3 regions of the Streptosporangium sp. NPDC004379 genome follow, and region 3 is predicted to be linked to each of the others. Evidence: predicted binding sites of a transcription regulator. Region 3 holds the regulator's gene; each other region holds the start of a gene.

Region 1 (10,024 bases), on a different contig from region 3:
AGGCTCGTCATCCCGACCCGTAGCCCGCGCTCCTCCAGTCCCCGGCGGAGCCGCTCCAGGGTCAGGCCCCGCGCCTCCACCGCGGCACGCAGCGCTGCGTGGAACGGCCCCTCGCTGAGGGCGACGCGGAGCCGTGGGTCATCGGGCACAGGGGAATGTTCACAGATTTTCCGTCATACGTCATTTTCGCGCCCGTCACTCACGTTTGTCCGACGTCGCGCGTTCCACGGCCGCCACGCGGCCGTACCCCCGGCGCCGCGGCCTCAGGGCGCCGGGGGCGGGACGTCAGCTGCCCTGCGGGGCGACGACGACCTCGACGCGCTGGAACTCCTTCAGGTCGGAGTACCCGGCGGTGGCCATCGTGCGCTTGAGCGCGCCCATGAGGTTCATCGAGCCGTCGGCGACCGAGGAGGGGCCGTGCAGGATCTGCTCCAGCGTCCCGACCGTGTCGAACTTCACCCGCTTGCCCCGGGGCAGCTCGGGGTGCTGGGCCTCGGAGCCCCAGTGGAAGCCGCGTCCGGGGGCCTCGGCGGCCCGGGCCAGCGGCGAGCCGACCATGACCGCGTCCGCGCCGCAGGCGATGGCCTTGGCGATGTCACCGGAGGTGCCCATGCCGCCGTCGGCGATCACGTGGACGTAGCGGCCGCCCGACTCGTCCATGTAGTCGCGGCGGGCCGCGGCCACGTCGGAGATCGCGGTGGCCATCGGGACCGCCACGCCCAGCACGGTGCGGGTGGTGTGCGAGGCGCCGCCACCGAAGCCGACCAGCACGCCGGCCGCGCCGGTCCGCATCAGGTGCAGCGCGGCGGTGTAGGTGGCGCAGCCGCCCACGATCACCGGGACGTCGAGCTCGTAGATGAACTGCTTGAGGTTCAGCGGCTCGGCGCGTCCGGAGACGTGCTCGGCGGAGACCGTGGTGCCGCGGATCACGAAGATGTCCACGCCCGCGTCGATGACGGCCTTGTGGTACTGGACCGTTCGCTGCGGGGACAGCCGGACGGCCGTGGTCACCCCGGCCTCGCGGATCTCCGCGATGCGGCGGCCGATCAGCTCCTCCTTGATCGGCGCGTTGTAGATCTCCTGGAGCCGCCGGGTGCCGGCCTCACCCGGGAGTTCGGCGACCTCGGACAGCAGGGACGCCGGGTCGTCGTAGCGGGTCCACAGCCCTTCGAGGTCGAGTACGGCGAGGCCGCCGAGCCGGCCGACCTCGATCGCGGTCGCGGGCGAGACGACGCTGTCCATCGGGCTCACCACGACGGGCAGCTCGAACCGGTAGGCGTCGATCTGCCAGGCGATCGAGACCTCCTCCGGGTCGCGGGTACGCCGGGACGGGACGATGCCGATCTCGTCCAGCGCGTAGGCACGACGGCCGTTCTTGCCGCGCCCGATCTCCACCTGAGTCATATGCCTGTCTTTCCCATTTCGTGCGGGTGCGGCGCACCCGATCGGCGTGAGCCGTACCCGCCGTCCCGGCCCGCCCGCTCGGCGCGCCTGGTACGAGTCGGTCGTTTCGTCGTCCGCCCCGGGCCTCCGCGGCCGTACCCTCTACCGGCGGTGGTAGTTGGGGGCCTCGACCGTCATCTGGATGTCGTGGGGGTGGCTCTCCTTGAGGCCCGCCGCGGTGATCGGCATGAGCTCGCACCGGACGTGCATCTCCGCGATCGTGCGGCACCCGGAGTACCACATGCCCTGGCGAAGGCCGCCGACGAGCTGGTGGGCGACCGCGGCGACCGGGCCGCGGTAGGGGACCTGGCCCTCGATGCCCTCGGGGATGAACTTGTCCTCGCCGCCGACGTCGGCCTGGGCGTAGCGGTCCTTGCTGAAGGAGGCGCCGCCGCGCTCGCGGTTGCGGACCGCGCCGAGCGAGCCCATGCCGCGGTAGGACTTGAACTGCTTGCCGTTGATGAAGATCAGCTCGCCCGGCGACTCCTCGCAGCCCGCCAGCAGCGAGCCGAGCATGACCGTGTCGGCGCCGGCCGCGATGGCCTTGACGATGTCGCCGGAATACTGCAGACCGCCGTCGCCGATCACCGGCACCCCGGCCGGTCCGGCCGCCAGGGACGCCTCGTGGATGGCCGTCACCTGCGGGGCGCCGACGCCGGCGACCACGCGGGTGGTGCAGATGGAGCCCGGCCCGACGCCGACCTTGACCGCGTCGGCACCGGCGTCGACCAGCATCTGGGCGCCGGCGCGGGTGGCGATGTTGCCGCCGATCACCTCGACGCCGCTGTTGGCCTTGATCTTGGCGATCATGTCGGCGAGGCCCTTGGAGTGGCCGTGCGCGACGTCGACGATGATCACGTCCACCCCGGCCTCGATGAGGGCGGAGGCCCGCTTCTCGGCGTCGCCGCCGACGCCGACGGCCGCCCCCACGACGAGCCGCCCGTCGGCGTCCTTGGTGGCGAGGGGGTACTGCTCGCTCTTGGTGAAGTCCTTGACGGTGATGAGCCCGCGGAGCCGCCCGGCGGGGTCGACCAGCGGCAGCTTCTCGATCTTGTTCTTCCTGAGCAGGTCGAACGCGTCGTCCCTGGAGACGCCGACCGGCGCGGTGACCAGCGGCATGGGGGTCATGACCTCGCGCACCGGGCGGCCGTGGTCGGTCTCGAAGCGCATGTCGCGGTTGGTGACGATGCCGACGAGCACGCCGTCGGCGTCGGTCACCGGGACGCCGGAGATGCGGTAGGTGCCGCACAGACGCTCGACGTCGGCGAGGGAGTCGTCCGGCGAGCAGGTGACGGGGTTGGTCACCATCCCGGCCTCGGAGCGCTTGACGAGGTCCGCCTGCTGGGCCTGGTCCTCGATGGAGAGGTTGCGGTGCAGGATGCCGATGCCGCCCTGGCGGGCCATCGCCACCGCCATCCGGGCCTCGGTGACCGTGTCCATCGCCGCGGAGATCAGCGGGATGCTCAGCGTGATCCCGCGTGACAGGCGGGTACGGGTGTCGGCCTCACCCGGCTGGAGGTCCGAGAAGGCGGGCACGAGGAGCACGTCGTCGAACGTGAGTCCCGGTTCGGTGAACTTGGCCATCTGCAACCCTTCTGCATCGGCGCTCTCATGGCTGGGGAAAGGCGCCGGCCCCCGTACGCAAGTTTAGGGTCTGGCTTCCGAGCAGGGGACGCGGGGCGCGAAACCCGGACGCGGACGCGGGGACCCGGGACGCCGCCATGCGCGGGCGAGGTCTCCGGGTTCACGGGTTTCCGGGCGCGGGGCGCGGGCCCCGGCGGGTCCGGCGCGGACGCCGCACGATCCACCGCGGATGTCACGTCCCGGACGGCTCGGACGGTTCGGGACCTGCCCGTTGCATCGAGGTCATATGGTGGGATAGTGCTCGACGATGTCCCACGCGACCCGTTCGCGGACGACCCCGACGATCCGGCGGCGACCCTGGGGGAGCCGGGCGACGCCGAACCGCTGACCTCCGCCGAACGCGACGAGGCCATGACCGACCTGGCCGACGTGGAGGTCTTCCGTTCCCTGCTCGAACCGCACGGTGTGCTCGGGCTGGTCCTCGACTGCCCGGAGTGCGGCGAGCAGCACTACTTCGGCTGGGAGCTTCTGCGCGGCAACCTGCGCCAGATGATCGAGAAAGGCTGGCCGCAGGTGCACGAGCCCGCCTATCAGCCCGACCCGAGCGACTACGTCACCTGGGAGTACGCCAGGGGCTACGTCGACGGTGTGATCGACACCGAGGAACGCCGCTGATCGACGTCGTCGACCAGCGCCGCGAGCAGGGCGATCGCCGGATCCGCGGTGGGGACGGCCTCCCTGCGGGAGAGCGCCTCCAGCAGGGCTTCGGTCCCGGCCACGGCCGCGCCGTCGTACGAGCGGCCGTCGTCCGGCCCGCGCTCGCGCGCCGGACGGAACGGGTGGACGGTGGTCATGCCCGCGCTCGATCGAGGTGCTCACCGGCCCGGCCGGATCCGCGCCGGGGACGGCGCGGCCCTCGCCGGGCACCACTCGACGGGTTCGGGGTCAAGCCGTCGACTCCAGCTCCGCCATCGCCCGGAGGCGAGCCAGCGCCCGATGCTGGGCGACGCGAACCGCTCCTGGTGACATGCCCAGTACATTACCCGTCTCCTCGGCGGACAGGCCCGACACCACCCGCAGGATGAGCAGCTCCCGCTGGTTGTCGGGGAGCCTGGACAGCAGCCTGCGCGCGTGCTCGGCCTCGATGTAGCGCACCACGGTCTCCTCCGGGCCGGGCCCGTCGTCGGGCCCGTCCGGCAGGTCCTGCGTGGGCACGGCCGAGCGCACGGAGCTGCGCAGGGCATCGGCCACCTTGTGGGAGGCGATGCCGAAGACGAAGGACGCGAAAGGGCGTCCCATGTCGCGGTAGCGGGGCAGCGCGGAGAGCACCGCGATGCACACCTCCTGGGCCACGTCGTCCGCGATGTGATACTGACCGGAAACCCGGCCCAGACGAGCGCGGCAATAACGGACGACCATTGGCCGTAACTGTGCGATCAGACTTTCGATCGCCGTTCGGTCACCTTGAACTGCGAGGCTTGTCAGATCCTTGAGGTCATCCCTGTGGGCGCTCCCTTCAGACCTCGTCGCAAGCCTTACCCCTCTTTTGGCGTCGGCGACGCATCCCTCGGTCACGTTACGCATGATGCCCGTATCGCTCGGGCCTGTCCCCATGACCAACGGCTACGGATTGGTCACATTGACGCGCCGATAACCCGGTGTAATCAAACGACGACAGTAAGGGTCACGCGATGAAAATATATTTCATAGAGCGGCCTAATATGTCAGTGATTTCCCATAAGGGTGTTTCTCTTACCCGCTCACCGCGGTGACGCTTTGGGGCCCCTTTCGGTTTACCCGGAAACGCGTACGGCCCGCGTCCCGAACGGGACACGGGCCGTACCGGCCGATCATGAGGATCAGTGGCCGTGACCGTGGCCGTGGCCGTGACCACCGGCGGCGGCCGGGGCCTCCTCCTCGGGCTTGTCCACCACGAGGGCCTCGGTCGTCAGCAGCATGCCGGCGATGGAGGCGGCGTTCTGGACGGCCGAACGGGTGACCTTGACCGGGTCGATGACGCCCTGGGCGATCAGGTCGCCGTACTCGCCGCTCGCGGCGTTCAGGCCGTGGCCGACCGGGAGCTCGGAGACCTTGGAGGTCACGACGTAGCCCTCCATGCCGGCGTTCTCGGCGATCCAGCGGGCCGGCTCGACGAGCGCCCGGCGGACCACGTTGACGCCGGTCGCCTCGTCGCCGCTCAGGCCCAGGTCGTCAAGGGCCTTGGAGACGTGGACGAGCGCGGAGCCGCCGCCCGAGACGATGCCCTCCTCGATCGCGGCGCGCGTCGCGGAGATGGCGTCCTCCAGGCGGTGCTTCTTCTCCTTGAGCTCCACCTCGGTGGCCGCGCCGACCCGGAGCACGCACACGCCGCCGGCGAGCTTGGCCAGGCGCTCCTGCAGCTTCTCGCGGTCCCAGTCGGAGTCCGCCTGCTCGATGGCGACCTTGATCTCGCGGACGCGGTCCTCGATCGCCTGCGCCTCGCCGGCGCCGTCCACGACGGTGGTGGCGTCCTTGGTGATCACGACGCGGCGGGCCGTGCCGAGCACCTCGAGGCCGACGTGCTCCAGCTTGAGGCCGATCTCCTCGCTGACGACCTGACCGCCGGTGAGGATGGCGATGTCCTGGAGCATGGCCTTGCGGCGGTCACCGAAGCCCGGAGCCTTGACGGCGACGGAGGTGAAGGTGCCGCGGATCTTGTTGGTCACCAGGACCGCCAGGGCCTCGCCCTCGACGTCCTCGGCGATGACCAGCAGCGCCTTCTTGGTCTGCGCGACCTTCTCCAGAAGCGGCAGGAAGTCCGCGACGGAGGAGATCTTGCCCTGGGTGATCAGGATGTAGGGGTCCTCCAGGACCGCCTCCATGCGCTCCTGGTCGGTCACCATGTAGGGCGACAGGTAGCCCTTGTCGAACTGGAGGCCCTCGGTGAACTCCAGCTCCAGGCCCATGGTGTTGGACTCTTCGACGGTGATGACACCGTCCTTGCCCACCTTGTCGAACGCCTCGGCGATCAGGTCGCCGATCTTGGCGTCCTGGGCGGAGATCGTCGCCACGTGGGCGATCTCCTTCTTGTCCGCGACCGGACGGGCGGACTCGACCAGCCTGTCGCTGACGGCCTTGGCCGCGAGGTCGATGCCCCGCTTGAGGCTCAGCGGCTGGGCGCCGGCGGCGACGTTGCGCAGACCCTCGCGGACCATCGCCTGGGCCAGGACGGTCGCGGTGGTCGTGCCGTCACCGGCGATGTCGTTGGTCTTCGTCGCGACTTCCTTGGCGAGCTGCGCGCCGAGGTTCTCGTACGGCTTCTCCAGCTCCACCTCGCGGGCGATGGTGACGCCGTCGTTGGTGATGGTGGGAGCGCCGAACTTCTTGTCGATGACGACGTTGCGGCCGCGCGGGCCGAGGGTCACCTTGACGGCGTCGGCGAGGGCGTTGACACCGCGCTCCAGCGAGCGGCGGGCGTCCTCCTCGAACGACAGGATCTTGGGCATGACAGTCCTCTCTGGGGGCACACGGGAGCATCGAAGCCCCGGGCGCTCTCGCGACCCGGGGCTCGATGCGTCATCTCGGAAGCGTCGGAAGCGATGGACTACTTCTCGACGATGGCGAGCACGTCACGGGCGGAGAGCACCAGGTACTCCTCGCCGTTGTACTTCACCTCGGTGCCGCCGTACTTGCTGTAGAGGACGACGTCGCCCTCCTTGACGTCGAGCGGGATGCGCTTGTCGCCGTCCTCGTCCCAGTTGCCCGGGCCCACCGCGAGGACCCTGCCCTCCTGGGGCTTCTCCTTCGCGGTGTCGGGAATGACCAGGCCGGAGGCGGTGGTCTGCTCGGCCTCAAGCGGCTGGACCACGATGCGGTCGCCGAGCGGCTTAACGGGAACCTTGGTGGCGGTCGTCACGTCGGACCTCCCCTTCAGATTTGAATGATCTAGAAGAGGCGACCAGCGGTCTGCCGTCGCGGGTGTCAGACCAGCCTCGTCGCACTTGCGTTGGCACTCTCACCGGGAGAGTGCCAATACGGAACAGTATGCAAGGAGGCCTTGACAGTCAACACGAACCGCCCGCCGACGACCCCGGCGGCCCCGATGAGGGGACAGGAACCCCCAACGGGGGCACCATCAGAGGGAGGAGAGGCGCCGGACATTGACGGGAAGTAATGAGATGGTCACGAACAGCGAAGAGAATGACGCTACGGTGGACGACGTGACCAACACGCTCAGCAAGCAGAGGGACACCAGACGTGAGGGCGGCGATCTGATCGCCGGCTGGCCCAGCCCGCCCGCAGGCGGATGGACCGCCGACGATCTCGACCGCCTGCCCGACGAGGGCCCGAACGGCGAGCCGGACTTCTTCAAGCACGTCGAACTCGTCAACGGAGAGCTCGTCTTCATGTCCCCCCAGAAGCGCTTCCACGAGTCCGTGATCTACGGTCTCCGCACCGCTCTCAACGCGCAGGCGCCCCATCACCTCAAGGCCGTGACGCAGATGGACCTCCTGCTCGGCAAGAAGCAGCGCCCGTGCCCGGACGTCGTCATCGTCGACGCCGAGGCGGCGAAGGACCGCTCCCGCACCGCCTACACCCCCGACGAGACGCATCTCGTCATCGAGGTGGTCTCCCCCGAATCCAGATTCCGTGACCACGAGGTCAAGCCGAAGCTCTACGCCGAGACCGGCATCCCGAATTTCTGGCTGGTGGAGGACAAGGGCGGTGATCCGGTGATCCACGTCTACCAGCTGGACCCGGTCAACCACCTGTACCTGATCACCGGTATCCACCACGACCGCCTCAAGACCGGCGAGCCGTTCGACATCGACCTCGTCCTGACCTGCCTGCCCGACTGAGTGGATCGCCGCGACGGCGGCCTCCGGCCAGGCGGTAGCGTCGGGCGGTGTGGACCTCGACGCATTCCGGGAACTGCTGACGCCGCGCGGCCAGGAGGCCCTCGCCGCGGCCGCCGAGGCCGCGGGTGACGGCCCGGTGGCCGCGGTGACGCGGCTGCGCCGGACCTACGACGCGACCCTGACCTCCGCGGCGCTCACCCAGGCGGCGCTCAGGGAGCGCGCGCGGGAGAAGTTCGGCTCCGACGCCGCCGTCATGTACTTCACCCCGCACGGCCTGGAGCAGGCCACCCGCCGCGAGGTGGCCGACCACCGTGCCCGGCGCGTCCCGGCCGGCTCCCGGGTGGCCGACGCCTGCTGCGGGATCGGCGGCGACCTGCTGGCGCTGGCCAGGGCGGGCTGCGTCGTGGAGGCCGTGGACGCCGACCCGCTCACCGCCGCCGTCGCCCGGGCCAACGCCGACGCCCTGGGCCTCGGTGACAGCGTCACGGTCCGCGCCGCCGAGGCCGCCACGCTCGACCCGGCGGCCTTCGACGTGCTGTTCGCCGACCCCGCCCGCCGTACGGCGCGGGGCCGGACGTTCGACCCGATGGCCTACTCGCCGCCCTGGCCGGAGGTCCTCGGCATGGTGGCGAAGGCCCCGGCGGCCTGCCTGAAGGTCGCCCCCGGCATCCCGTACGAGTTCATCCCGGCCGGAGCCGAGGCCGAGTGGGTCTCCTGGCGCGGCGACGTCAAGGAGGCCGCGATCTGGTGCGGCGGCCTCACCCGGGACGCGGGGCGCAGGGCCACGATGCTGCCGTCCGGCACGACGCTGACGCCCGAGCCGGGCGCGGATCCCGCGCCGGTGGGCGCGGTGGGCCGCTACCTCTACGAGCCGGACGGCGCGGCCGTACGGGCTCACCTGGTGGCGGAGGTGGCCAGGCGGGTCGACGGCCGGCTGCTCGACGAGCGCATCGCCTACATCACCGGCGACGCCGAGGTGACCACGCCGTGGGCGGCGCGGTACGAGGTGCACGAGATGATGCCGTTCTCGCTCAAGCGGCTGCGGGCGGCGCTGCGCGAGCGCGGGGCGGGCGTCGTGACGGTCAAGAAGCGCGGCTCGGCGGTCGACGTGGAGCGCCTGCGCAGGGATCTGCGGCTCTCCGGCGGCGGCTCCGCGACGGTGGTCCTCACCCGGATCGGGGAGCGGCCGTTCGCCCTCATCTGCAGCCCCGCCTGACCCGCGGCCTCCGGGGCGCGGCTCCGGCCCGGAACGGCCCGGGAACGGCCCGCCACCCGCGCTCCGGATCCTCCCGGGCGCGGGCGGGGCCGTACGGTCAGACGTGGACGGTGGTGATCGGGAGGGAGGAGTCGGCCGGGATCTCCAGGGACGACGGGGTGACGCCCGCCGCCACCAGGTCGGAGCCCAGGGTGGCCACCATGGCGCCGTTGTCGGTGCACAGCCCCGGCCGGGGGACGCGCAGCCGCACCCCCGCCGCGTCGCAGCGTTCCTGCGCCAGGGCCCGCAGCCGGGAGTTGGCCGCCACACCGCCGCCGATCAGCAGGTCCCGGACGTCGTGCTCGCGGCACGCCTGAAGGGCCTTGCGGGTCAGCACGTCGACCACGGCCTCCTGGAACGACGCCGCCACGTCGGGCACGTGGATCGGCTCGCCGGACCTCTCCCTGGCCTCCACCCAGCGGGCCACGGCGGTCTTCAGGCCGGAGAACGAGAAGTCGAGGGTGCCGTCGTCGTACTTGCCCCTCGGGAAGGCGATGGCCGTGCCGGAGCCGTCGCGGGCCGCCCGGTCGATGTAGGGGCCGCCGGGGAAGGGCAGGCCGAGCACCCGCGCCACCTTGTCGAACGCCTCGCCCGCGGCGTCGTCCACCGTGGAGCCGAGCGAGACGACGTCCTTGGCGACGTCGGGGACCAGCAGCAGGGAGGAGTGACCTCCCGAGACGAGCATGGCGATGCACGGCTTGGGCAGGGCGCCGTGTTCGAGCTGGTCCACGGCCACGTGGGCGGCCAGGTGGTTCACCCCGTACAGCGGGACGCCGAGGCCCAGCGCGTACGCCTTGGCGGCGGCGACGCCGACCAGCAGCGCGCCGGCCAGCCCCGGCCCGGCGGTCACCGCGATCGCGTCGATGTCGGAGAAGCGCAGACCCGCCTGCTCCAGCGCCCGCTC
Region 2 (10,024 bases), on a different contig from region 3:
TTTGAGGATCGGCGCGAGTACGGCCATGCCGTCGCGGACCCCGCCCGAGGATCCCGGCAGGTTGACGATCAGGGTGTTCCCCGCCTGCCCGGCGAGCCCCCGGGACAGGATCGAGGTGGGCACCCTGTCGCGGGTGGACTGGCGGATCGCCTCGGCGATGCCGGGGATCTCCCTGTCGAGTACGCGGCGCGTCACCTCCGGGGTCAGGTCGGCGGGCGTCAGTCCGGTGCCTCCGGTGGTGACGATCACGTCGTGCCCCTCCGCCACCCCGGCCCGCAGCGCCTCCTCGACCGGCTCGCCGTCGGGCACCACCCGCGGACCCGTCACCTCGCACCCGGCCTCGGCCAGCAGCTCGGCGAGCAGCCTGCCGGACCTGTCCTCGTAGACCCCCGCGGCGGCCCGGTTGGACGCCGTGATCACCAAAGCCCTCATAAGATCACCAAAGCCTTCACCTGGTCACCCGGCCCTCATCCGATCATCCAGCCCTCATCCGCGTCCGCCCGGGACGGGATCCGTCCATCCGCGTCCGCTCGGAGCGGCCGGTCACGGGCGGGTCCAGACCCCGGTCTTGCCGCCCGTCTTCTCCTCCACCCGCACGTCGGTGATCACCGCCGCCGGGTCCACCGCCTTGACCATGTCGATCAGCGCGAGCGCGGCGACGGAGACCGCGGTCAGCGCCTCCATCTCGACGCCGGTGCGGTCGGCGGTCTTCACCCGCGCGGTGATCTCCACCCCGTCGTCGGCAACCGACAGGTCGACCTTCACCCCGTGCAGGGCGATCGGGTGGCAGAGCGGGATCAGGTCGGGGGTGCGCTTGGCGCCCATGATCCCCGCGATCCGGGCGGTGCCGAGCGCGTCGCCTTTGGGCACCTCCCCCGACCGCAGCAGCGCGACCGCCTCGGCCGACAGCAGCACCTTGCCGGTGGCGCTCGCCGTACGGGCGGAGACGTCCTTGGCGGAGACGTCGACCATGCGGGCCGCGCCGGTCTCGTCGATGTGCGTGAATCCGGGCGCGGACCCAGGGGTGGCTCCCGGAGCCGACCCAGGTGTGGCGCCGGAAGTGGCTCCGGGGGTGAACCCTGGTGTGAACCCGGGTGTGAATCCGCTCACAGCGGGATGACCTCCACGTTCGAGCCCTCGGGCAGTTCGGTGACGTCCTCGGGGACCACGATCAGGGCGTTGGCCGAGGCGAGGGCGGCGAGCTGGTGCGAGCCCTGCCCCCGGACCGGCGTGACCGTGCCGTCGCGGCCGAGCACGGCGCGCAGGTAGGAGCGCCTGCCCTGCGGCGAGCGCAGCGGCGCGGCGGTCACCCCCCGCACGCTGTACGGGGCCCCGGCGGCCAGGCCGCGCATCTTCAGCAGCGCGGGACGGACGAACAGCATGAACGACACGAAGGACGACACCGGGTTGCCGGGCAGCGCGAAGATCGGGATCTGGTCATGGCCCACGACGCCGAACCCCTGCGGCATGCCCGGCTGCATCGCGACGCGCTCGAAGCGGACCGTGCCGAGCGGCGAGAGGGCCTCCTTGACGGGCTCGTAGGCGCCCATCGAGACGCCGCCGCTGGTGATCACGGCGTCGGCCCGCAGCAGCTGGGCGTCGAGCTGGTCGAGGAACCGGGCGGGGTCGTCGGCGACGATCCCGGCGCGGTAGCCCTCCCCTCCGGCCTGCTGCACCGCGGCGGCCAGGGTGTAGCTGTTGGACTCCCACAGCTGCCCGTGCTCCAGCGGCGCGCCGGGCTCCACCAGCTCGGCGCCGGTGGAGATCACCACGACCCGGGGGCGGGGCCGTACCAGCACCCGGCGGCGGCCGACCCCGGCGAGAATGCCGAGCTGCGCCGGGCCGATGGGCGTGCCCACCGGCAGTACGGCCTGCCCCTCGGAGACGTCCTCGCCCGCGCGGCGGATGGCGTTGCCCTCGGGAGCCTGCCGGTCGATCAGCACCTCGACGGTGCCGCCGTCGGTCCACTCGACCGGGATCACGGTGTCCGCGCCCGGCGGAACCGGGGCGCCGGTCATGATCCGTACGGCCGTGCCGGGGCCGACGGCGAGCGTCCGGGCGTTGCCGGCCGCGATGTCGCCGAGCACCTGCAGCCTCGCGGGCACCGTCGCGAGGTCCCCGGCCCGTACGGCGTAGCCGTCCATGGCCGAGTTGTCGAAAGACGGCAGCGGCACCGGGGAGGCGACCTCCTCGGCGAGGGTGGTGCCCAGCGCCTGGTCGAGCTCGATCTCCAGCGGCGCGAGCGTCCGCACGGTCCGCAGAATGTCGGAAAGGTGGTCGTCGACCGTTCTCATGGGATCGTTCATCGAGACGCCAGGAACTCCTTCAGCCAGGGCAGGAAGTCCGGTCCCAGGTCGGGCCGGTCGGCGGCGAACTTCACCACCGTACGCAGGTATTCGAGCTTGTCGCCGGTGTCGTAGCGGCGGCCGCGGAACAGCACGCCGTGGACCGGGCCGCCCTCCTCCTTGCCGCGGCCCGCCAGGGTGCGCAGCGCGTCGGTGAGCTGGATCTCGCCGCCGCGGCCGGGCCCGGTGTTCTCCAGGACGTCGAACACGGCCGGGTCGAGCACGTAGCGGCCGATGATGGCCCAGTTGGACGGCGCCTCGTCCGCCGGGGGCTTCTCCACCAGGTCCGTCACCCGCACCACGTCGTCCTCGGCGGTGGCCTCGATGGCGGCGCAGCCGTACAGGGACACCTGCTCCTGGGGCACCTCCATCAGTGCGATGACGCTGCCGCCGTGGGTCCGGCGCACCTCGATCATCCGCTTGAGCAGCTCGTCACGCTGGTCGATCAGGTCGTCACCGAGCAGGCAGGCGAACGGGTGGTCGCCCACGTGCTGCTTGGCGCACAGCACCGCGTGGCCGAGGCCGCGCGGCTCGCCCTGCCGTACATAGTGGATGGTCGCAAGGTCGGCGGGCTCACGCACCTTGGACAGGCGCTCGTCGTCGCCCTTGGCCTCCAGCACGTCCTCAAGCTCGATCGCCCGGTCGAAATGGTCCTCGATGGACCTCTTGTTCTTCCCGGTCACCATCAGGACGTCCAGCAGACCGGCGGAGACGGCCTCCTCCACGACATACTGGATCGCCGGCTTGTCGACGATCGGAAGCATCTCCTTAGGGGTCGCCTTGGTGGCGGGCAGGAAGCGCGTGCCCAGCCCCGCGGCGGGGACTACGGCTTTGGTCACAGAATGGAAGTCGGTCATAACCGAAACCATAACGGAGGCGTCTGTGGACAAGTCGAGGCTGAGGTCCTCCATCGAGGACGCGCGGACCGCCATCCCCGGCGACGCGCGGCACGCGGCCTCCGTCCGGATCAGGGACGCCCTGCTCGACCGGCCCTGGGTGCAGATGGCCGGGCTGGTCGCCTGCTACTGGTCCGTCGGCGCCGAGCCCGAGACCCACGGCCTCGTCTTCGCGCTGTGGAAGCACGGCGCGACCGTGATGCTGCCGGTGCTGCGTGACGACGACGACCTCGACTGGGCGGTGTACGACGGCCCCGGCACCCTCGCCCCCGGGCGCTTCGGGATCATGGAGCCGGTCGACACCCGGCGCGGCGTCGACGCGATCCGTACCGCCGCCCTGGTCATCGTGCCCGCCCTGGCCGTGGACCGCGCGACCGGCGTACGGCTCGGCCGCGGCGGCGGCTCCTACGACCGCGCGCTGGCCCGGGTCGGCCCGAACGTGCCGACGGTCGCGCTGCTGCACGAGGGCGAGCTGATGGACGGCGTGCCGGCCGAGCCGCACGACGTGCCGGTCCGGTACGCGGCCACCCCGGAGGGGATCGTCCACCTGGCCCCGTGAGCCGCACGGGACGGATGAGGCCGCAGGGGACGGGTGAGATCGTCCACCTGGCCCGGTGAGACGCGCGGGACGGATGAGAGCGTCCAGCAGGCCCGGTGAGACGCGCGGGACGGATGAGAGCGTCCAGCAGGCCCGGTGAGACGCGCGGGACGGATGAGGCGGCCGAATACGACAGAATGGTCCCCGAGGTCGGAGAGGGGGCCAGATGGACATCGACTTCTGGCTTCTTCTGGGCGCAGGGGTGGTGATAGCGGCCATCGTCGCGGTGCGCGTCGCCCACCGCACCGGCCTGCCCAGCCTTCTCATCTTCCTCGGCATCGGCCTGCTCGTCGGCGAGGCCGGCCTGGGCCTGCAGTTCGAGAACCCGCAGCTCGCCCAGCAGATAGGGATGATCGCCCTGGCCGTCATCCTCGCCGAGGGCGGCCTGACCACCAACTGGAACCACGTCAAGAAGGCCGTCCCCCTCGCGGCGGTGCTCGCCACCGTCGGCGTGGGGGTGAGCATCGTGGCCGTCGCCGTACCGGTCCACCTGCTGCTCCACATGGACCTGCGCACCTCCCTGATCATCGGCGCGGTGCTCGCCTCGACCGACGCCGCGGCCGTCTTCTCCGTCCTGCGCCGGCTGCCGCTGCCGCGCCACCTCGCGGGCATCCTGGAGGCCGAGTCCGGGTTCAACGACGCCCCCACCGTCATCGCGGTGGTGCTGCTGAGCGCGGCGGGCTCGTCCTCGGTGGAGCACGCGCTGCTGGAGGTGGTCGTCGAACTGGCGGTGGGCGCCGCCGCCGGTCTGGCCATCGGGCCCCTGGGCGTGTACGCGCTGCGCCGGATCGCGCTGCCGGTCTCCGGTCTCTACCCGATCGCCGTGCTGGCCCTGGCGTTCGTCGCCTACTCCGGGGCCGTCCACCTGGACGGCAGCGGCTTCCTCGCGGTCTACCTCGCCGCACTGATCATGGGCAACTCCCGGATGCCGCACCGCGCCGCAACCCGGGGGTTCGCCGAAGGGGTGGCCTGGCTCGCGCAGATCGGCCTGTTCGTCATGCTCGGCCTGCTGGCCAGCCCCTCGGAGATGCCGTCGGCGATCATCCCGGGCCTGGTGGCCGGATTCATCCTGGTCGCGGTGGCCCGGCCGCTGTCGATCGTGGTCTGCGCCTTCCTGGTACGGATCGCCCGGGTGGACCGGCTCGGCTGGCGCGAACAGGCGTTCCTGTCGTGGGCGGGACTGCGCGGCGCGGTCCCCATCGTGCTCGCCACCATCCCCTGGGCGGCGAGCACGGGCGGCGACGGCTCCGCCAAGCTCGTGTTCAACGAGGTGTTCGTCATCGTGGTCGTCTACACCCTGATCCAGGGGCCGACGCTGCCCTTCGTGGCCACGCGGCTCGGGCTGTCGAAGGTGGACGAGGCGCAGGACCTGGAAGTGGAGTCGGCGCCGCTGGAGGAGCTCAACGCCGACCTGCTCCAGATAAAGATCCCGCCGACCTCCAAGCTTCAGGGTGTGGAGATCTTCGAACTCCGGCTGCCCTCCGACGCCCAGGTCACGCTGATCGTGAGGGACGGCCGGACGTTCGTGCCCACCGACACCACCAGGATCAAGGTCGACGACCAGCTCCTGGTCGTGACCACCGCCGCCTGCCGCGACTCGGCCGAGCGGCGGATCAGGGCGATCAGTCGCCGGGGCAAGCTGGCGGGCTGGTTCGGCGAACTCGGCCGCTGACCCGCCGCTGCGGCCGTGCCACCGGACTTCGGAGGCTTCGCCGTACCGCCGGTCGTCCGGTTGGGGCGCGATGGGCCGCGGCGGCGCGGTGGAATGGCAAGGACCCGACTCGCGTTCACCCCTGTCAGCCGAATACCATTAGCAGTCGCGTCCGTAGAGTGCCAACCGGCGTGAACCAACGAGGAGGAGCGCGTGCCCACCTACCAGTACGCCTGCAACGCGTGCGGCAACGAGTTCGAGATCGTCCAGAAGTTCTCCGACGACGCCCTGACCGAGTGCCCGTCGTGCTCCGGCCAGCTCCGCAAGGTGTTCTCGGCGGTCGGCATCGTCTTCAAGGGCTCCGGCTTCTACCGGACCGACAGCCGGTCCTCCTCCACCAGCACCGTGGGATCCTCCAGCTCGTCGGGCTCCTCCGGGGCCTCGGGCTCGTCGGACTCCTCGGCGTCGTCGAGCTCTTCGGGGTCGTCGGGCTCGTCCGGCGAGTCGAAGCCGTCCGGCTCCTCGTCCGAGTCCAAGAGCAAGGCCCCCGCCTCGGCGAGCAGCTCGGCCCCCGCCGCCTGATCGCGTCCGCTCCCAGCAGGGAGCGGACCCGCGGCATGAGCCGCCCGAACCGACCCGCGGCACGAAGCGTCCGAACCGACCCGCTGCGCGAGCCGTCCGAGCCGACCTACGGCATGAGCCGTCCGGGGCACAGGCGGCTCAGGGCGGAAGCGGGCGGCGGCACGCGGTGGTGACCCTTCCAGGTAGGAAGGCCCCTTCCATGCGGGGCGGCCTTCCAGGCAGGGGCCTCCTCCCAGACGGGAGCGGCCCCCAGGCGGGGCAGGCGAGAGCGGTTCCCCACGCGAGACACCGCCGTGCCGTCACACCACCAGGCCGTCCCGCCCAGGTTGTCCACAGGCGCGGCCCGGCACCCGCCCGTTGTCCACAGGCACGGTCCGGTCTCATCGCCGGGCCGCCGGTCGCGCTAGTCTCGGCGCCATGGTCACTCGCGCGGAAATCGGGGTCATCGGCGGCTCCGGCTTCTACTCCCTGCTCGACGACGCCACCGAGGTCGAGGTCTCCACGCCCTACGGCCCGCCCAGCGACGTCATCACCGTCGGCCGCATCGGCTCCCGCACGGTCGCCTTCCTCCCCCGCCACGGGCGCGACCACCGTTTCGCCCCCCACCTCATCCCCTACCGCGCCAACCTGTGGGCCCTGCGCTCCCTCGGCGTCCGCCAGGTCCTGGCCCCCAGCGCGGTCGGCTCCCTGCGCCCCGAGGTGGGCCCCGGCGCCCTGGTCGTCCCTGACCAGCTCATCGACCGCACCTCCGGCCGCGTCCAGACGTACTACGACACCGACGGCGTCGTGCACGTCGCCTTCGCCGACCCCTACTGCCCGGCCGGGCGCGCGGCGGCCGTCTCCACCGCCCGCTCCGCCCAGTGGGATCTGGTCGACAGCGGCACCCTCGTGGTCATCGAGGGCCCCCGCTTCTCCAGCCGCGCGGAGTCCCGCTGGTTCGGCTCCAACGGGTGGACGATCGTCGGCATGACCGGCTTCCCCGAGTCGATCCTCGCCCGCGAGCTGGCCATGTGCTACACCTCGCTGTCCCTGGTCACCGACCACGACGCCGGGGTCGAGGCAGGTGAGGGCGTCACCCACGAGGAGGTCCTGGCCTTCTTCGCCGCCAACGTCGAGCACATGCGATCCCTCGTCACCGAGGTCGTCACCGCCCTCCCGGAGGAGCGCGCCTGCCCCTGCTCCACCGCCCTCGACGGCCTCAAACTCCCCTTCGACCTCCCGGAGTGACCGCCCGCCCCGCCGGCCGGTGACGACCGGCGCCCGCCGTCCACGAACCGCCAGCTGATCCAGACCGGCCCAGCCGGCTCAAGCCGGTCCCGCCGGTCGGCTCAGGCCGGTCCCGCCGGTCGGCTCAGGCCGGTCCCGCCGGTCGGCTCAGGCCGGTCCCGTCTGTCGGCTCAGGCTGGTCCCGTCGGCCGATGACGACCGGCACCCGCCGTCCACGAACCGCTGACCCGCCAGACCGGTCCCACCGGTCGGCCCAAGCCGATTCCACCGTGCGGCGACGGCCGAGAAATCGCCGTCACCGCCTCCCGGCAGACCGGTCTCCCCACAGACCGCCTTGCCGACAGACCGCCCGCCCCGCCGTACGGCGGGGCGCGGTCGTCCAGTCATCCACGGGTACCGCGCCACCCGGTTCTTCCCACTCTCACGATGGAGTCCGTCATGCGCGCGTTCCGCCGCCTTCTCGGCCGGTACCACCGCCTCGCCGCCACCGTTGTCACCGCTCTGGCCGCCACGTGCGCCGTCGTCGCGCTGCGACCGGAGACCGCCTCGGTGACCGTCCTGGTGGCGGCCAGAAACCTCCCCGGGGGCGTACTGGCCGCACGCGACCTCACCACGGCCGCCCTCCGGCCGGAGACGGTCCCCGACGGCGCGCTCAGGCCCGGCGCACCGGTCGCCGGGAAGGTCATGGCAGGCCCGGCCCGCCGAGGGGAGCCCATCACCGACGTGCGCCTCCTCGGTCCGGGCCTGCTGGCCGCGCACGGCCCGGGAACGGTCGCCACACCGGTCCGCGTCGCGGATTCCGCGGCGGCCCGGCTGCTGTCACCCGGCGACGTCGTCAACGTCCTGGCCGCCTCCGCCAGCTGGGAGGGAGCGGTCCCGGCCCGGGTCGTGGCCGAGGGCGTCACCGTCCTGGCCGATCTCGGCGACCGGTCGGACCGCGACGCCCTGGTCGTGCTGGCCACCACCGCCGAGCAGGCCGTCAGGCTGGCCTCAGCCCAGGCGGGCGGCCACCTGTCGATCACCATCGGCCCACGCGCCCGATGACTCGGCGGCGGCGGCTCTCCGGAACACAGCCGCTCACCGGCCACGGCGTTCCTGACCTGGACCCCGTTCCCGACCTGACCCCGTCCCCGCGCCGAAACCCTCCGCCCGTCGCGAGAGCGCCCGTCGCGGAGCCCTGACCCGATGGGCGGCGCCCCGCCCCGGCCGCTCAGCCAGGGAAGACCGTAGAGGTCGGCACGGCGGGAAAGGCCGGCGAGGTTGGAGACGACCGAAGCCCCGGGGACCCCGGGGAGGACGTCACAGCAGCGAGCCGAGCTTGGGGTCGTACTCCCAGTGCCAGGGCTCGAAGGGGCTGACGTAGGCCCACTTCGGGTGGAACCACCCGAACTTCTTGCTGTTGGCCTCCAGCCAGTTGAACGGGGCCGACCGGAACTGCTGCACCCCGCCGCACAGGTCGACAGCGAGCCCGAGACCGTGGTTGCTCCGCCCCGGGACTGCCGCGAAGCCCGGACGGCGGTAGTAGACCGACTGCTGCTCGGCGAGGCTCCGGTAGCTGTCGGTCACGCACATCGACTTGCCGAACCGCTTCTTGTACGCCTCGTTCATGCTGATGAACGCGAGCGCCGCGTCCCCGCGCAGCTCGCTGCCGGGCTGCGGGAGCGGGCAGAGGTACGCCTTGGGGATCAGCCCGTTGGAGAACTGGTCCGACATGCCCACCTGGACCGGGTTGCACCCCTGGGCCGGCTGGCCCGACTTGTCGACCTTGACGCCCAGCTTCACCAGCGCCTGGGTCAGCGACTTCACGATCTTTCCTGACCGCGCCCGGAGAGCCTCGATCTCGGCGTTCGCCTGCGCCTCGGAGAGCAGGGTGTCGGCCCGCAGCTCCTGGGCCTGGGCGGCCAGCTTCTCGCGTTCGGTCTGCAGGCGGCCGCTCTCCGCGAGGACGCGGTCCCGCGCGGCGACGATCTGGGTGACGTCGGCCATGGCCTGCAACGTGTCCTCGTTCGTCTCCCCGGACAGGAAACCGGCCAGGTCACCGCCCGTGGGCTGCTGGTAGAGCAGGCCGACGACGTCCGACAGCGGCTGCCGCATCTGGGCGAAGGCGCGGTCGGCGGCCTGGAGCTCGCGCAGCTTGCCCGACAGCTCCTTCTCCGAGGCCCGGATCTTGGCCTGCCGGTCCCGGAGCACCTTCGTCGCGTCCTCCAGCTCCTTGGTCGCCTTCTCGGCCTCGCGGCGCAGCTCCAGGAGGGTCGTCGGGTCACGCCGTAGCTCGGCCTCGGCGGAGACCTGCGACGCCGGCCGGGCCTGAGCGGAAAGCAGGGACTCCGGCCGGGCCTGGACTCCGGACTGGGCCTGGGCGGAAACCGGGGACCCTGACTGCGCCTGGCCGGAGGCCGTCGATCCGGTTCGCGCCTCCGCGGCCGCGGGGATGAGGGAGGTCATGGTCGCGACAACGGCGATCAGACCCACTGATCGACGAGGTGGCACTTTACGACCCCTCCGTTTGCGAACTCGTGACCTGGGTCAGGCACGCACGTTACTACAGCTCCCCAAGTGTCCGAGCCAGAGACGGTGCAGCCGTTATGTACGGAACTCACCTTTTGTCAGCCTGCTACCTCAAGCACCCTCCCACTCCTGTTCCTCGCACACCTCCCACAGCCAGGTCCCCCACCACTCCTTCGGACACTCGAACACGGCGTCCGCGCTCTCCGGCCGCGGCGTC
Region 3 (10,024 bases):
AAGATCCACACGGATATGGTGGGTGTGCAAAACTTCAACAACTACAGACCATTGCGATTCGCACGACATGGCCGCCGGGCCGAGGACACGACTGGGTCATGCCCCCTAATGAACCGGAAGAGCGTAAACCCTCTGGGAAGGCCGAGCGTCCCACTGATGTGACCACCGAGACCCTCGTGGCCGACAGGTCGCTCGGGGCGGTGCCCGTCGGCTGGGACGCCGATGCGGCCGTTACCGCGCTCTACAGCGCGCACTACCGGTCGCTCGTGCGTCTCGCTGTCCTGCTCGTCCGCGATGTGGCAACCGCGGAGGAGGTCGTACAGGACGCGTTCGTCGCCATCCACGGCGCCTGGCGCCGCCTGCGCGACACCGACAAGGCACTCGCCTACCTGCGCCAATCGGTCGTCAACCGATCTCGCTCCGTGCTGCGGCACCGGGCGGTCGTGGAGAAGTACGCCCCCAAGGGCATGCCGGACGCGCCGAGCGCCGAGAACGGCGCGATCGGCGAGTTCGAGCGCTCCGCCGTCATCGAGGCGCTACGCGCCCTGCCCGCCCGGCAGCGCGAAGCACTGGTCCTGCGCTACTACGGTGATCTGTCCGAAGCACAGATCGCCCACGCGATGGGAATCAGCAAAGGCGCGGTCAAGAGCCACACGGCTCGTGGCATGGCCGCCCTACGAACCACACTGGAGCAACTGTCATGACCGAGTCCCCCGATGAGCACGGCGAGCTGCTGCGCCGTGCCCTCAACGCGGAGGCGAACTCGGTCGTTCCCTCCCCCGACGGGCTGGAGATCATCCGGGCCCGGATCGAGCGGCGCGGGCTGCGCGGACTCCGCGGGCTGGTGTGGTGGCGCGTCGGCGCCTCCGTCACTGGAGCGGTCCTTGGCGCGGCGACCGTCGTGATGATGGTCCCCCAGCTGCGCGAACAGGTGATCCAGGAGGTCTACAGCGGTGAGGTGAACTTCACCCAGTCCACCGCGCCCGACATGTCGGCCACCTCGCGCCCGCCGTCGAACAACGACAACCGGGTCCCGGCCGTCCCCAGGACGTCCAGCCCCCCGCCCCCGCCCGAGCCGACGACCGAGCGCTCCAGGAGCGCCGCGCCGAACACGAAGGCGACCCCCACGCCCAGGGCGACCCCCACGCCGAAGCCCACTCCGTCGGACGGCTGCCCCACGGTGCCGGGCGACGTCACCGAGGAGTGCCCGCCCACGCCGACCGCGGCGCCCGAGCCCACCGGTGAGACGGAGAGTCCGTGCCCACCCGCCGGCTGCTCCCAGCCGGACGAGCAGCAGCCCCCGGCTCCGAGCGAGGGCGTGCCCACCCCGGTGAGCCACTGACCGGCGCCGGTCCCCCGGTCGGCTGAGCCGCCGGCCGGGGGCCGGTCCGCCGCGCGGCCGGCCGGGAGTGCGTGCGACCGGTCCGCCGCATGCCCGGACGGCCCGGCCGTGCGGCCGGGCGGGGAGGGCCACCGCGGGCGGCGGGGCACGGCCGTACCGCCGTGCGCCTACCAGCGGCCGGTACGCGCCTGAAGCACCGCCGCGGCCGCGACCCCGGCCGTCGAGGTGCGCAGCACCGTCGGCCCGAGCAGCGCCGGGGCGGCTCCGGCGGCGCGGAAGGCGGTGATCTCCTCCTCGGAGACCCCGCCCTCGGGGCCGACGACCACCACGATGTCCCCGTCGGCGGGCAGCGGAAGCCCGGACAGCGGGGAGGCGGCCTCCTCGTGCAGCACGACGCCCAGCGCCGCCGCCGACAGCAGGTCCGCGACCTCGGCGGTCCTCGCGAGGCCGGTCACCTCGGGCAGGTGGAAGCGGCGTGACTGCTTGGCCGCCTCACGGGCCGTGGAACGCCAGCGGGCCAGCGACTTCGCCGCCCGCTCCCCCTTCCACTGGGTGACGGAGCGGGCCGCGGCCCAGGGCACGATCACATCCACCCCGGCCTCGGTCATCATCTCCACGGCCAGCTCGCCCCGGTCGCCCTTGGGCAGGCCCTGGACGACGACCAGGCGGGGACGCGGCGCGGGCACCTCGTAGCGGCGCAGCACCCGCACCCGCAGGGAGTCCTTGCCGGCGTCGTCCACCACGCACTCCGCCACGACGCCCGCGCCGTCGGTCACGTCGAGCCGTTCCCCGGCACGCAGCCGCCGTACGGCCGCCGCGTGCCTGCCCTCCGGACCGGCGAGCGTGAACCCCTCCCGGCCCAGATCGGCCGCGTCGGCCAGGAAGACCGGCGCCGTCATGCGGCGGGGACGCCGCGGCGGGTCCGGCGGGCGCCGCCCGCGACCCCCCGGAGGACGCCGCTGCGGGCCGGACAGGCGCCGCCCGCGACCCCCGGCAGGACGCCACGGCGGACCCGGGAGGCCCCGCCCGCGGCTCCCCGGAGGGCGCCGGGGACCGCCGGGTCAGCGGCCATTGAAGGCGTCCCGCAGGCGGGAGAAGAAGCCCTGCTGGCCCGGCGCGAACTTGCCGGGCGGGCGCTCCTCGCCGCGCAGCCTGGCGAGCTCGCGCAGCAGCTCCTCCTGTGCGGGGTCGAGCTTGACGGGGGTCTCGACGTTGATGTGGACCAGCAGGTCTCCGCGGCCGGTCTCGTTGAGCCGCTGGACGCCGCGGCCGTAGAGCGGAATCGTCTGGCCGGACTGGCTGCCGGGCCGGATGTCCAGCTCCTCGGTGCCGTCGAGGGTCTCCATGACCAGGACGGTGCCGAGCGCGGCGGCCGTCATCGGGATCTGCACGGTGCAGTGCAGGTCGTCGCCCCGGCGCTCGAAGACCTCGTGCGGCCGCTCGACGATCTCTAGGAACAGGTCGCCGGGCGGGCCGCCGCCGGGGCCGACCTCGCCCTCGCCGGCGAGCTGGATGTGGGTGCCGTCCTCGACGCCCGCGGGGATGCGGACCTTGATGGTCCGCCGGGTGCGGACCCGGCCGTCACCGGAGCACTCCTGGCAGGGGTTGCGGATGATCGAGCCGAACCCGCCGCACTGGGGGCAGGGCCGGGACGTCATGACCTGGCCGAGGAAGGACCGGGTGACCTGGGAGACCTCACCGCGGCCGTGGCACATGTCGCAGGTGTCGGGGTGGGTGCCGGGCGCGGCGCCCGCACCCGAGCAGACCTCGCAGAGCACGGCGGTGTCGACGACCAGCTCGCGGGTGGTGCCGAAGGCCGCCTCGCGCAGGTCCAGCTCCACCCGGATGGTGGCGTTGCGGCCCCGGCGGGCGCGCGAGCGCGGCCCGCGACCGCCGCCGCCGGCCGCCGCGCCGAAGAAGGCGTCCATGATGTCGCTGAACGGGAAGCCCGCGCCGAAGCCCCCGGCGCCCGCGCCCCCGCCGGGAGCGAACGGATCGGCACCCATGTCGTACATCTGCCGCTTGCTGGGATCGGACAGGACCTCGTAGGCCTGCGTGATCTCCTTGAACCTCTCCTGTGTCTCAGGATCGGGGTTCACATCGGGGTGCAGCTCGCGCGCCAGCCTGCGGTAGGCCTTCTTGATCTCCTCCGCACTGGCGTCACGGCGTACCCCGAGGGTGCCGTAGTAGTCGCTCTTAGCCACTTAGTTGACCTCTTAGGATGCAGCCAGGATCTGGCTGACGTAGCGTGCCACCGCGCGCACCGCGCCCATCGTGACCGGGTAGTCCATTCGCGTCGGGCCCAGCACGCCGAGCCGGGCCAGTTGCTTGTCTCCCGAACCGTACCCGGCGGCGACGATGGACGTGCCCTGGAGACCGGTGTAGGGGTTCTCCGAGCCGATCCGCACCGTCAGCGCCGACAGGTCCGAGGTTTCTCCGAGCAGGCGCATCAGCACGACCTGCTCCTCCAGGGCCTCCAGGACGTCGCGGAGACCGACGCTGAAGTCGGCTCCCGCGAGGTTGGCGGCCCCGGCGAAGACGATCTTCTCATCGTGCCGTTCGACCAGCGACTCCAGCAGCACCGACAGGATCGTGGTGGCGAACGGGCGGTCCTCGATCGGAAGCCCCGAGGGCAGGTCGGCGACCTTGTCGGGGACCTTGGCCAGCCCGCAGCCGTCGAGCGAGGCGTTGAGCGTCGCGCGCAGGTGCGCGACGCGGGTCTCGTCGACCCCCTCGGGCAGCTCGACGACGCGCTGCTCGACCCGGCCGGTGTTGGTGATGAGGACGAACATCAGCCGCCGCTCGTTCAGCGGGACCAGCTCGACGTGCCGGACCGTGGAGTGCGTCAGCGTGGGGTACTGCACCACGGCGACCTGGCGGGTGAGCTGCGCCAGCAGCCGCACCGTGCGGGTCACGACGTCGTCGATGTCCACCGCGCCGGCGAGGAAGCTCTCGATCGCTCTCCGCTCCGCGCCCGACAGCGGCTTGACCTGGGAGAGCCGGTCCACGAACAGCCGGTAGCCCTTGTCGGTGGGCACCCGCCCCGCGCTGGTGTGCGGCTGGGCGATGTATCCCTGCTCCTCCAGCACCGCCATGTCGTTGCGGATGGTGGCGGGCGAGACGCCGAGGTTGTGCCGCTCGGCGAGTGCCTTCGACCCCACCGGCTCGTTGGTGGACACGTAGTCCTCGACGATGGCCCGAAGCACCGCAAGCCTGCGGTCATCGACCAACGTGCTCACCTCCTTGCCCTGCGCCGAACCGGGAACGCGGAGTCTGGCACTCTGTGTTCCCGAGTGCCAAGTGTACGGCTCCTGCCGACGGGGTGCGATAAGGCGGCGGCCCTTTGCTAGCGTCCTCTGGATCGGTGAGGCGTGAGGAGGTGCGGTCGGCGTGTACGAGCGCGACGTGCTGGCGGGGAACTGGCGGCGTCCGGGCAGGGGGAGGATCCCGCAGGTCCCCGCCGAGATCGACCTGGTCGTGGAGGACGCCGACGGCGGATTCTGCGGCGCCGTGGTGGCCTGCGACAAGGAATCCGTCACCCTGGAGGACCGCTTCGGGCGGCGGCGCGTGTTCCCGCTGGAACCCGCCGCGTTCCTGCTGGAGGGCCGGGTCGTGACCCTGGTACGGCCGGCCGCCGCGCCCCGCGCCCCGCGGCGCAGCGCCTCCGGCTCCATCGCCGTGGAGGGCCTGCGGGCCCGGGTGGCCAGGGAGAGCCGGATCTACGTCGAGGGCGTGCACGACGCCGCGCTGGTGGAGAAGGTCTGGGGTCACGACCTGCGCGTCGAGGGTGTGGTGGTGGAGTACCTCGAAGGGGTCGACCACCTGCCGGAGATCGTCGAGGAGTTCGAGCCGGGCCCGGAGCGCCGCCTGGGCGTGCTGGTCGACCACCTGGTCGCCGGGTCCAAGGAGAGCCGGATCGCCGACCGGGTGGCCTCGCCGTACGTGCTGGTGGCCGGGCACCCGTTCGTGGACGTCTGGCAGGCGGTCAAGCCGTCGGTGCTGGGCATCGGCGCCTGGCCGCGGGTGCCGCGCGGCGTGCCGTGGAAGGAGGGGGTCGTCGCCGCCCTGGGCTGGGACCTCGCCCCGGCCGACGCCTGGCGGCGCATCCTCGGCTCGGTCACCACCTACGCCGACCTGGAGCCGGAGCTCCTCGGCCCGGTCGAGCGGCTCATCGACTTCGTGACCGCCCCGCCGGAGGACGTCTGAGACCGGCCGTGACCGGCCGAGCCCGCCGCCGTCCCCGCCGGGGCCGGGCGCGGCCGGCGAGGTCCACGGGATGACGGCCGAGACCGGAGCCCGGCGCGACCGGCGAGGTTCGCGGGATGACGGCCGAGACCGGGCCCGGTGCGGCCAGGTGAGGTCAGGTGAGGTCGCGGACCAGGGCGTCGGCCAGCAGCCGGCCGCGCAGCGTCAGCACCGCCCGGCCCGCCTTGAACGGCTCGACCTCCAGCAGCCCGTCGGCCAGCGCCCGGGCGGCCACCGGCGGCCGCTCGATCTCCGCCAGGGGGAAGCCCCGGGCGAGCCGCAGCTCCAGCATCAGCCGCTCGACCGCCCGGTCCTCGTCCGACAGCACCTCGCGGGCGTGGGCGGGTGAGACGCCCTCGGCCAGGCGGCGGGCGTAGGCGGCCGGGTGCTTGACGTTCCACCAGCGGGTGCCGCCCACGTGGCTGTGCGCGCCGGGGCCGACGCCCCACCAGTCGCCGCCGGTCCAGTAGAGCAGGTTGTGCCGGCAGCGCGCGGCCTCCGAGGTCGCCCAGTTGGACACCTCGTACCACTCGAAACCCGCCTCGGCGAGCATGACGTCGGCGATGAGGTAGCGGTCGGCCGCCACGTCGTCGTCGGGCATCGGCAGCTCACCGCGCCTGATCCTGGCCGCCAGGCGGGTGCCGTCCTCCACGATCAGCGAGTAGGCCGACACGTGGTCGGGCCCCGCCTCGATCGCCGCGGCCAGCGAGGTCCGCCAGTCGTCGTCGCTCTCACCGGGCGTGCCGTAGATCAGGTCGAGGTTGACGTGGCCGAACCCGGCCTCCCTCGCCTCCCGTACGGCGTGCGCCGCCCGGCCCGGGGTGTGGCGGCGCTCCAGCACCCGCAGCACGTGCTCGCGGGCGCTCTGCATGCCGAAGCTCACCCGGGTGAACCCTCCGTCGCGCAGTCCGGCGAGGTAGGCGCGGTCCACCGACTCCGGGTTGGCCTCGGTGGTCACCTCGGCGCCGGGGGCGAGCCCGAACTCCTCGTCGATGGCGCCGAGGATGCGGACCAGGTCGGCCGCGGGCAGCAGGGTGGGGGTGCCACCGCCGAAGAACACCGTCTCGACCGGCAGGTCGGCGTCGCCGAGGGCGGCCCGCGCCCGCCGCACCTCCGCGACGGCGGTCGCGGCGTAGTCGGCGTGCGAGGCGCCGGGACCCAGCTCGGAGGCGGTGTAGGTGTTGAAGTCGCAGTAGCCGCAGCGGGTCACGCAGAACGGCACGTGGACGTAGAAGCCGAACGGCCGCTCACCGAGCCCGCGCAGCGCGCTGCCGGGGAGCCGGCCCGAGGCCGGTACGGGGTCGCCGTCGGGAAGTGTGGATGGCACGGGTCAAGTCTGCCGCCCCGGGGCAGGTGCCCGGTACGGCGCCGCCCGCCGCCCGGGTGTCCCGCCGTACGCGCCGGGCACGGGGACCCCGCCCGGGGCCCGGTGTGCGCGGCGGTCACCGGGATCCCGTCCGCCGCTCCCCCGCCGGCGGGCGGCGCCGTCCCTACTTCTTGGCCTTGTCGACGGAGGATTCGGTGGACAGCGCGGCGACGAAGGCCTCCTGGGGGACCTCCACCCGGCCGACCATCTTCATCCGCTTCTTGCCTTCCTTCTGCTTCTCCAGCAGCTTGCGCTTACGGGAGATGTCGCCGCCGTAGCACTTGGCGAGGACGTCCTTGCGGATGGCGCGGATGTTCTCGCGGGCGATGACCCGGGCGCCGATCGCGGCCTGGATGGGCACCTCGAACTGCTGCCTCGGGATGAGCTCGCGCAGCTTCTTGGCCATCTCCACGCCGTAGCCGTACGCCTTGTCCTTGTGGACGATGGCGCTGAAGGCGTCGACGGCCTCGCCCTGGAGCAGGATGTCGACCTTCACCAGCTCGGCCTCCTGCTCGCCGTGCGGCTCGTAGTCGAGCGAGGCGTAGCCGCGGGTGCGGGACTTGAGCTGGTCGAAGAAGTCGAAGATGATCTCGCCGAGCGGCATGGTGTAGCGGATCTCGACGCGGTCCTCGGACAGGTAGTCCATGCCCTGCAGGGCGCCCCGGCGGTTCTGGCAGAGCTCCATGATGGCGCCGATGAACTCCGACGGGACCAGCACGGTCGCCTTCGTCACCGGCTCGAAGACCTTGTCCACCTTGCCGGTGGGGAACTCCGAGGGGTTGGTGACGTCGACCTCCTTGCCGTCCTCCATGATCACCCGGTAGACCACGTTGGGCGCGGTGGAGATGAGCGAGAGGTTGAACTCCCGCTCCAGGCGCTCGCGGACGATCTCCATGTGGAGCAGGCCGAGGAAGCCGCAGCGGAAGCCGAAGCCCAGGGCCGCGGAGGTCTCCGGCTCGTAGACCAGGGCCGCGTCGTTGAGCTGGAGCTTGTCCAGGGCCTCGCGCAGCTCGGGGTAGTCGTCGCCGTCGATCGGGTACAGGCCGGAGAAGACCATCGGCTTGGGATGCTCGTAGCCGCCGAGCGCCTCCGTGGCGGCGCGGACGGACGACGTCACCGTGTCACCGACCCGCGACTGGCGGACGTCCTTCACACCGGTGATGAGGTAGCCCACCTCGCCGACGCCCAGGCCCTTGTCCGCGACCTTCGGCTCCGGCGAGATGACGCCGATCTCCAGCGTCTCGTGCGAGACGCCGGTGGACATCATCTGGATGCGCTCGCGCTTGCCCAGGTGGCCGTCCATGACGCGGACGTAGGTGACCACGCCGCGGTAAGTGTCGTAGACCGAGTCGAAGATCAGCGCGCGGGCGGGGGCGTCGGCGACGCCGACCGGGGCGGGAACGTTCGCGACCACGTGGTCCAGCAGTTCCCGGACGCCCTCGCCGGTCTTGCCGGAGACCTTCAGCACCTCCTCCGGCTCGCAGCCGATGAGGTGGGCCAGCTCGGCGGCGTACTTCTCCGGCTGGGCGGCGGGAAGGTCGATCTTGTTGAGCACCGGGATGATCGTCAGGTCGGCGTTCATCGCCAGGTAGAGGTTGGCCAGCGTCTGCGCCTCGATGCCCTGTGCCGCGTCGACCAGCAGGATCGCGCCCTCGCACGCCTGCAGCGACCGGGAGACCTCGTAGGTGAAGTCGACGTGCCCCGGGGTGTCGATCATGTTGAGGACGTGCTCGGTGTCGCCGACCTTCCACGGCAGCCGGACCGCCTGCGACTTGATGGTGATGCCGCGCTCGCGCTCGATGTCCATCCGGTCGAGGTACTGGGCGCGCATGGAGCGGTCGTCGACCACGCCGGTGATCTGCAGCATGCGGTCGGCAAGGGTGGACTTGCCGTGGTCGATGTGCGCGATGATGCAGAAGTTGCGGATCACCGCGGGATCGGTCTGGCCAGGCTGAATGCGCACCGGTGTCCGTTTCGCAGTATTGAAGAGATCTACGGCTGGCATCCCAGCCGTCTTCCATGGTGACATGTCCGGGTGATTGCCCGGACCAGAGCACGGCGCGGCCTGCGGTTTCTCGCGGTGGTGGCGGCCGTCCTCCTTGTGCTCCCGGGGGTGGCCGCGGCCACCCTCACCCTGCAGTTTACCGGGACCCCGGCGTCCTGGGCGAAGGCGAGCGGCCACGACGCCCTGTGGCTGGGCCACGCCTGGGTGGACGGCCGCAAGAGCGCGGCGGACCTCAGACGCCTGGCCGACCGGCTGCGCCGGACCGGGATCAGGGACGTGTACGTCCACTCCGGGCCGTTCAACGCCGACGGCTCGCTGCCCGACCGCAGTCCCGGGGCGCGCGACTTCGTGAAGCGGTGGCACGCCGAGCTGCCGGACGTGCGGGTGTCGGCGTGGCTCGGGCAGAAGGTGGACGGCTTCCTGGACCTCGACGACCGGGCCGTCCGGGACCGGCTGGTGGAGAGCGCGCGCTCCGTCATGACGCTGGGCTTCGACGGCGTCCACTACAACTTCGAGCCGGTCGGCGACGGCGACGCCGACTTCCTGGACCTGCTGGAGCGCACCCGCCCGGTCCTCGGCGGCGGCCCGCTGTCCACCTCCACCCCGCAGATCGAGCCGTTCCCGCTGACCCGGCCGGTGGTCCGGGGCGTCATCGGCCACGACAAGTACTGGTCGCCGGACTACTTCCGGCAGGTCGCGGCCCGCGTCGACCAGGTCGCGATCATGACCTACGACTCCTTCCTCCCCTCCGAGCTGCTCTACGGCGGCCATGTCGTACGGCAGGCCGTCTTCGCCCTGGACCTCGTGCCCGCGGACAAGACCCTGCTCATCGGCGCGCCCGCCTACCACGACCACGGCGTTTCGTGGTCCGACGGGGCCGAGAGCGTCGCGACGGCCGCGAGGGGCGCGCGGCTGGCGCTGACCGCCCACGGCGGGCACCGCGAGCGGTTCGGGCTGGCGCTGTACGTGGACTTCGCCGCCACGGAGCAGGACTGGGAGGAGTACCGGCGGTTCTGGTTCCGACCGTGAGGGGAGAAGGGTAAGCTTGTCAGGCATCCTTCCGACC

Evidence for each region. The regulator HrcA, encoded in region 3, represses chaperone genes, less so after heat shock. The targets are predictions, from matches to a motif close to TTGGCACTCTCNNNNNGAGAGTGCCAA.
Region 1: groES (co-chaperone GroES) is a predicted target of HrcA. The motif match lies at 7,013-7,039, and genes of this name have one in related genera.
Region 2: ACFYSC_RS05820 (FmdB family zinc ribbon protein) is a predicted target of HrcA. The motif match lies at 5,650-5,676, and genes of this name have one in related genera.

The regions. Positions count from the first base shown of each region.
Region 1 is NZ_JBIAMC010000003.1:53,651-63,674, reverse strand. Features, by position in the region: gene ACFYSC_RS07615 (hypothetical protein) at 1-149, opposite strand, end outside; gene ACFYSC_RS07610 (GuaB3 family IMP dehydrogenase-related protein) at 286-1,404, opposite strand; gene guaB (IMP dehydrogenase) at 1,546-3,027, opposite strand; gene ACFYSC_RS07600 (DUF5319 family protein) at 3,325-3,702, shown strand; gene ACFYSC_RS07595 (hypothetical protein) at 3,663-3,881, opposite strand; gene ACFYSC_RS07590 (sigma-70 family RNA polymerase sigma factor) at 3,973-4,611, opposite strand; gene groL (chaperonin GroEL) at 4,887-6,512, opposite strand; gene groES (co-chaperone GroES) at 6,611-6,922, opposite strand; gene ACFYSC_RS07575 (Uma2 family endonuclease) at 7,227-7,865, shown strand; gene ACFYSC_RS07570 (SAM-dependent methyltransferase) at 7,915-9,081, shown strand; gene tsaD (tRNA (adenosine(37)-N6)-threonylcarbamoyltransferase complex transferase subunit TsaD) at 9,179-10,024, opposite strand, start outside.
Region 2 is NZ_JBIAMC010000002.1:370,137-380,160, forward strand. Features, by position in the region: gene ACFYSC_RS05790 (MogA/MoaB family molybdenum cofactor biosynthesis protein) at 1-432, opposite strand, end outside; gene moaC (cyclic pyranopterin monophosphate synthase MoaC) at 544-996, opposite strand; gene glp (gephyrin-like molybdotransferase Glp) at 1,107-2,294, opposite strand; gene galU (UTP--glucose-1-phosphate uridylyltransferase GalU) at 2,303-3,202, opposite strand; gene ACFYSC_RS05810 (5-formyltetrahydrofolate cyclo-ligase) at 3,228-3,800, shown strand; gene ACFYSC_RS05815 (potassium/proton antiporter) at 4,006-5,511, shown strand; gene ACFYSC_RS05820 (FmdB family zinc ribbon protein) at 5,704-6,072, shown strand; gene ACFYSC_RS05825 (S-methyl-5'-thioadenosine phosphorylase) at 6,490-7,299, shown strand; gene ACFYSC_RS05830 (flagellar biosynthesis protein FlgA) at 7,738-8,343, shown strand; gene ACFYSC_RS05835 (D-alanyl-D-alanine carboxypeptidase family protein) at 8,599-9,744, opposite strand; gene ACFYSC_RS05840 (hypothetical protein) at 9,919-10,024, opposite strand, start outside.
Region 3 is NZ_JBIAMC010000001.1:672,581-682,604, forward strand. Features, by position in the region: gene ACFYSC_RS02990 (SigE family RNA polymerase sigma factor) at 99-704, shown strand; gene ACFYSC_RS02995 (hypothetical protein) at 701-1,342, shown strand; gene ACFYSC_RS03000 (16S rRNA (uracil(1498)-N(3))-methyltransferase) at 1,510-2,241, opposite strand; gene dnaJ (molecular chaperone DnaJ) at 2,404-3,546, opposite strand; gene hrcA (heat-inducible transcriptional repressor HrcA) at 3,559-4,572, opposite strand; gene ACFYSC_RS03015 (DUF3097 domain-containing protein) at 4,733-5,548, shown strand; gene hemW (radical SAM family heme chaperone HemW) at 5,703-6,914, opposite strand; gene lepA (translation elongation factor 4) at 7,078-8,916, opposite strand; gene ACFYSC_RS03030 (hypothetical protein) at 8,989-9,987, shown strand.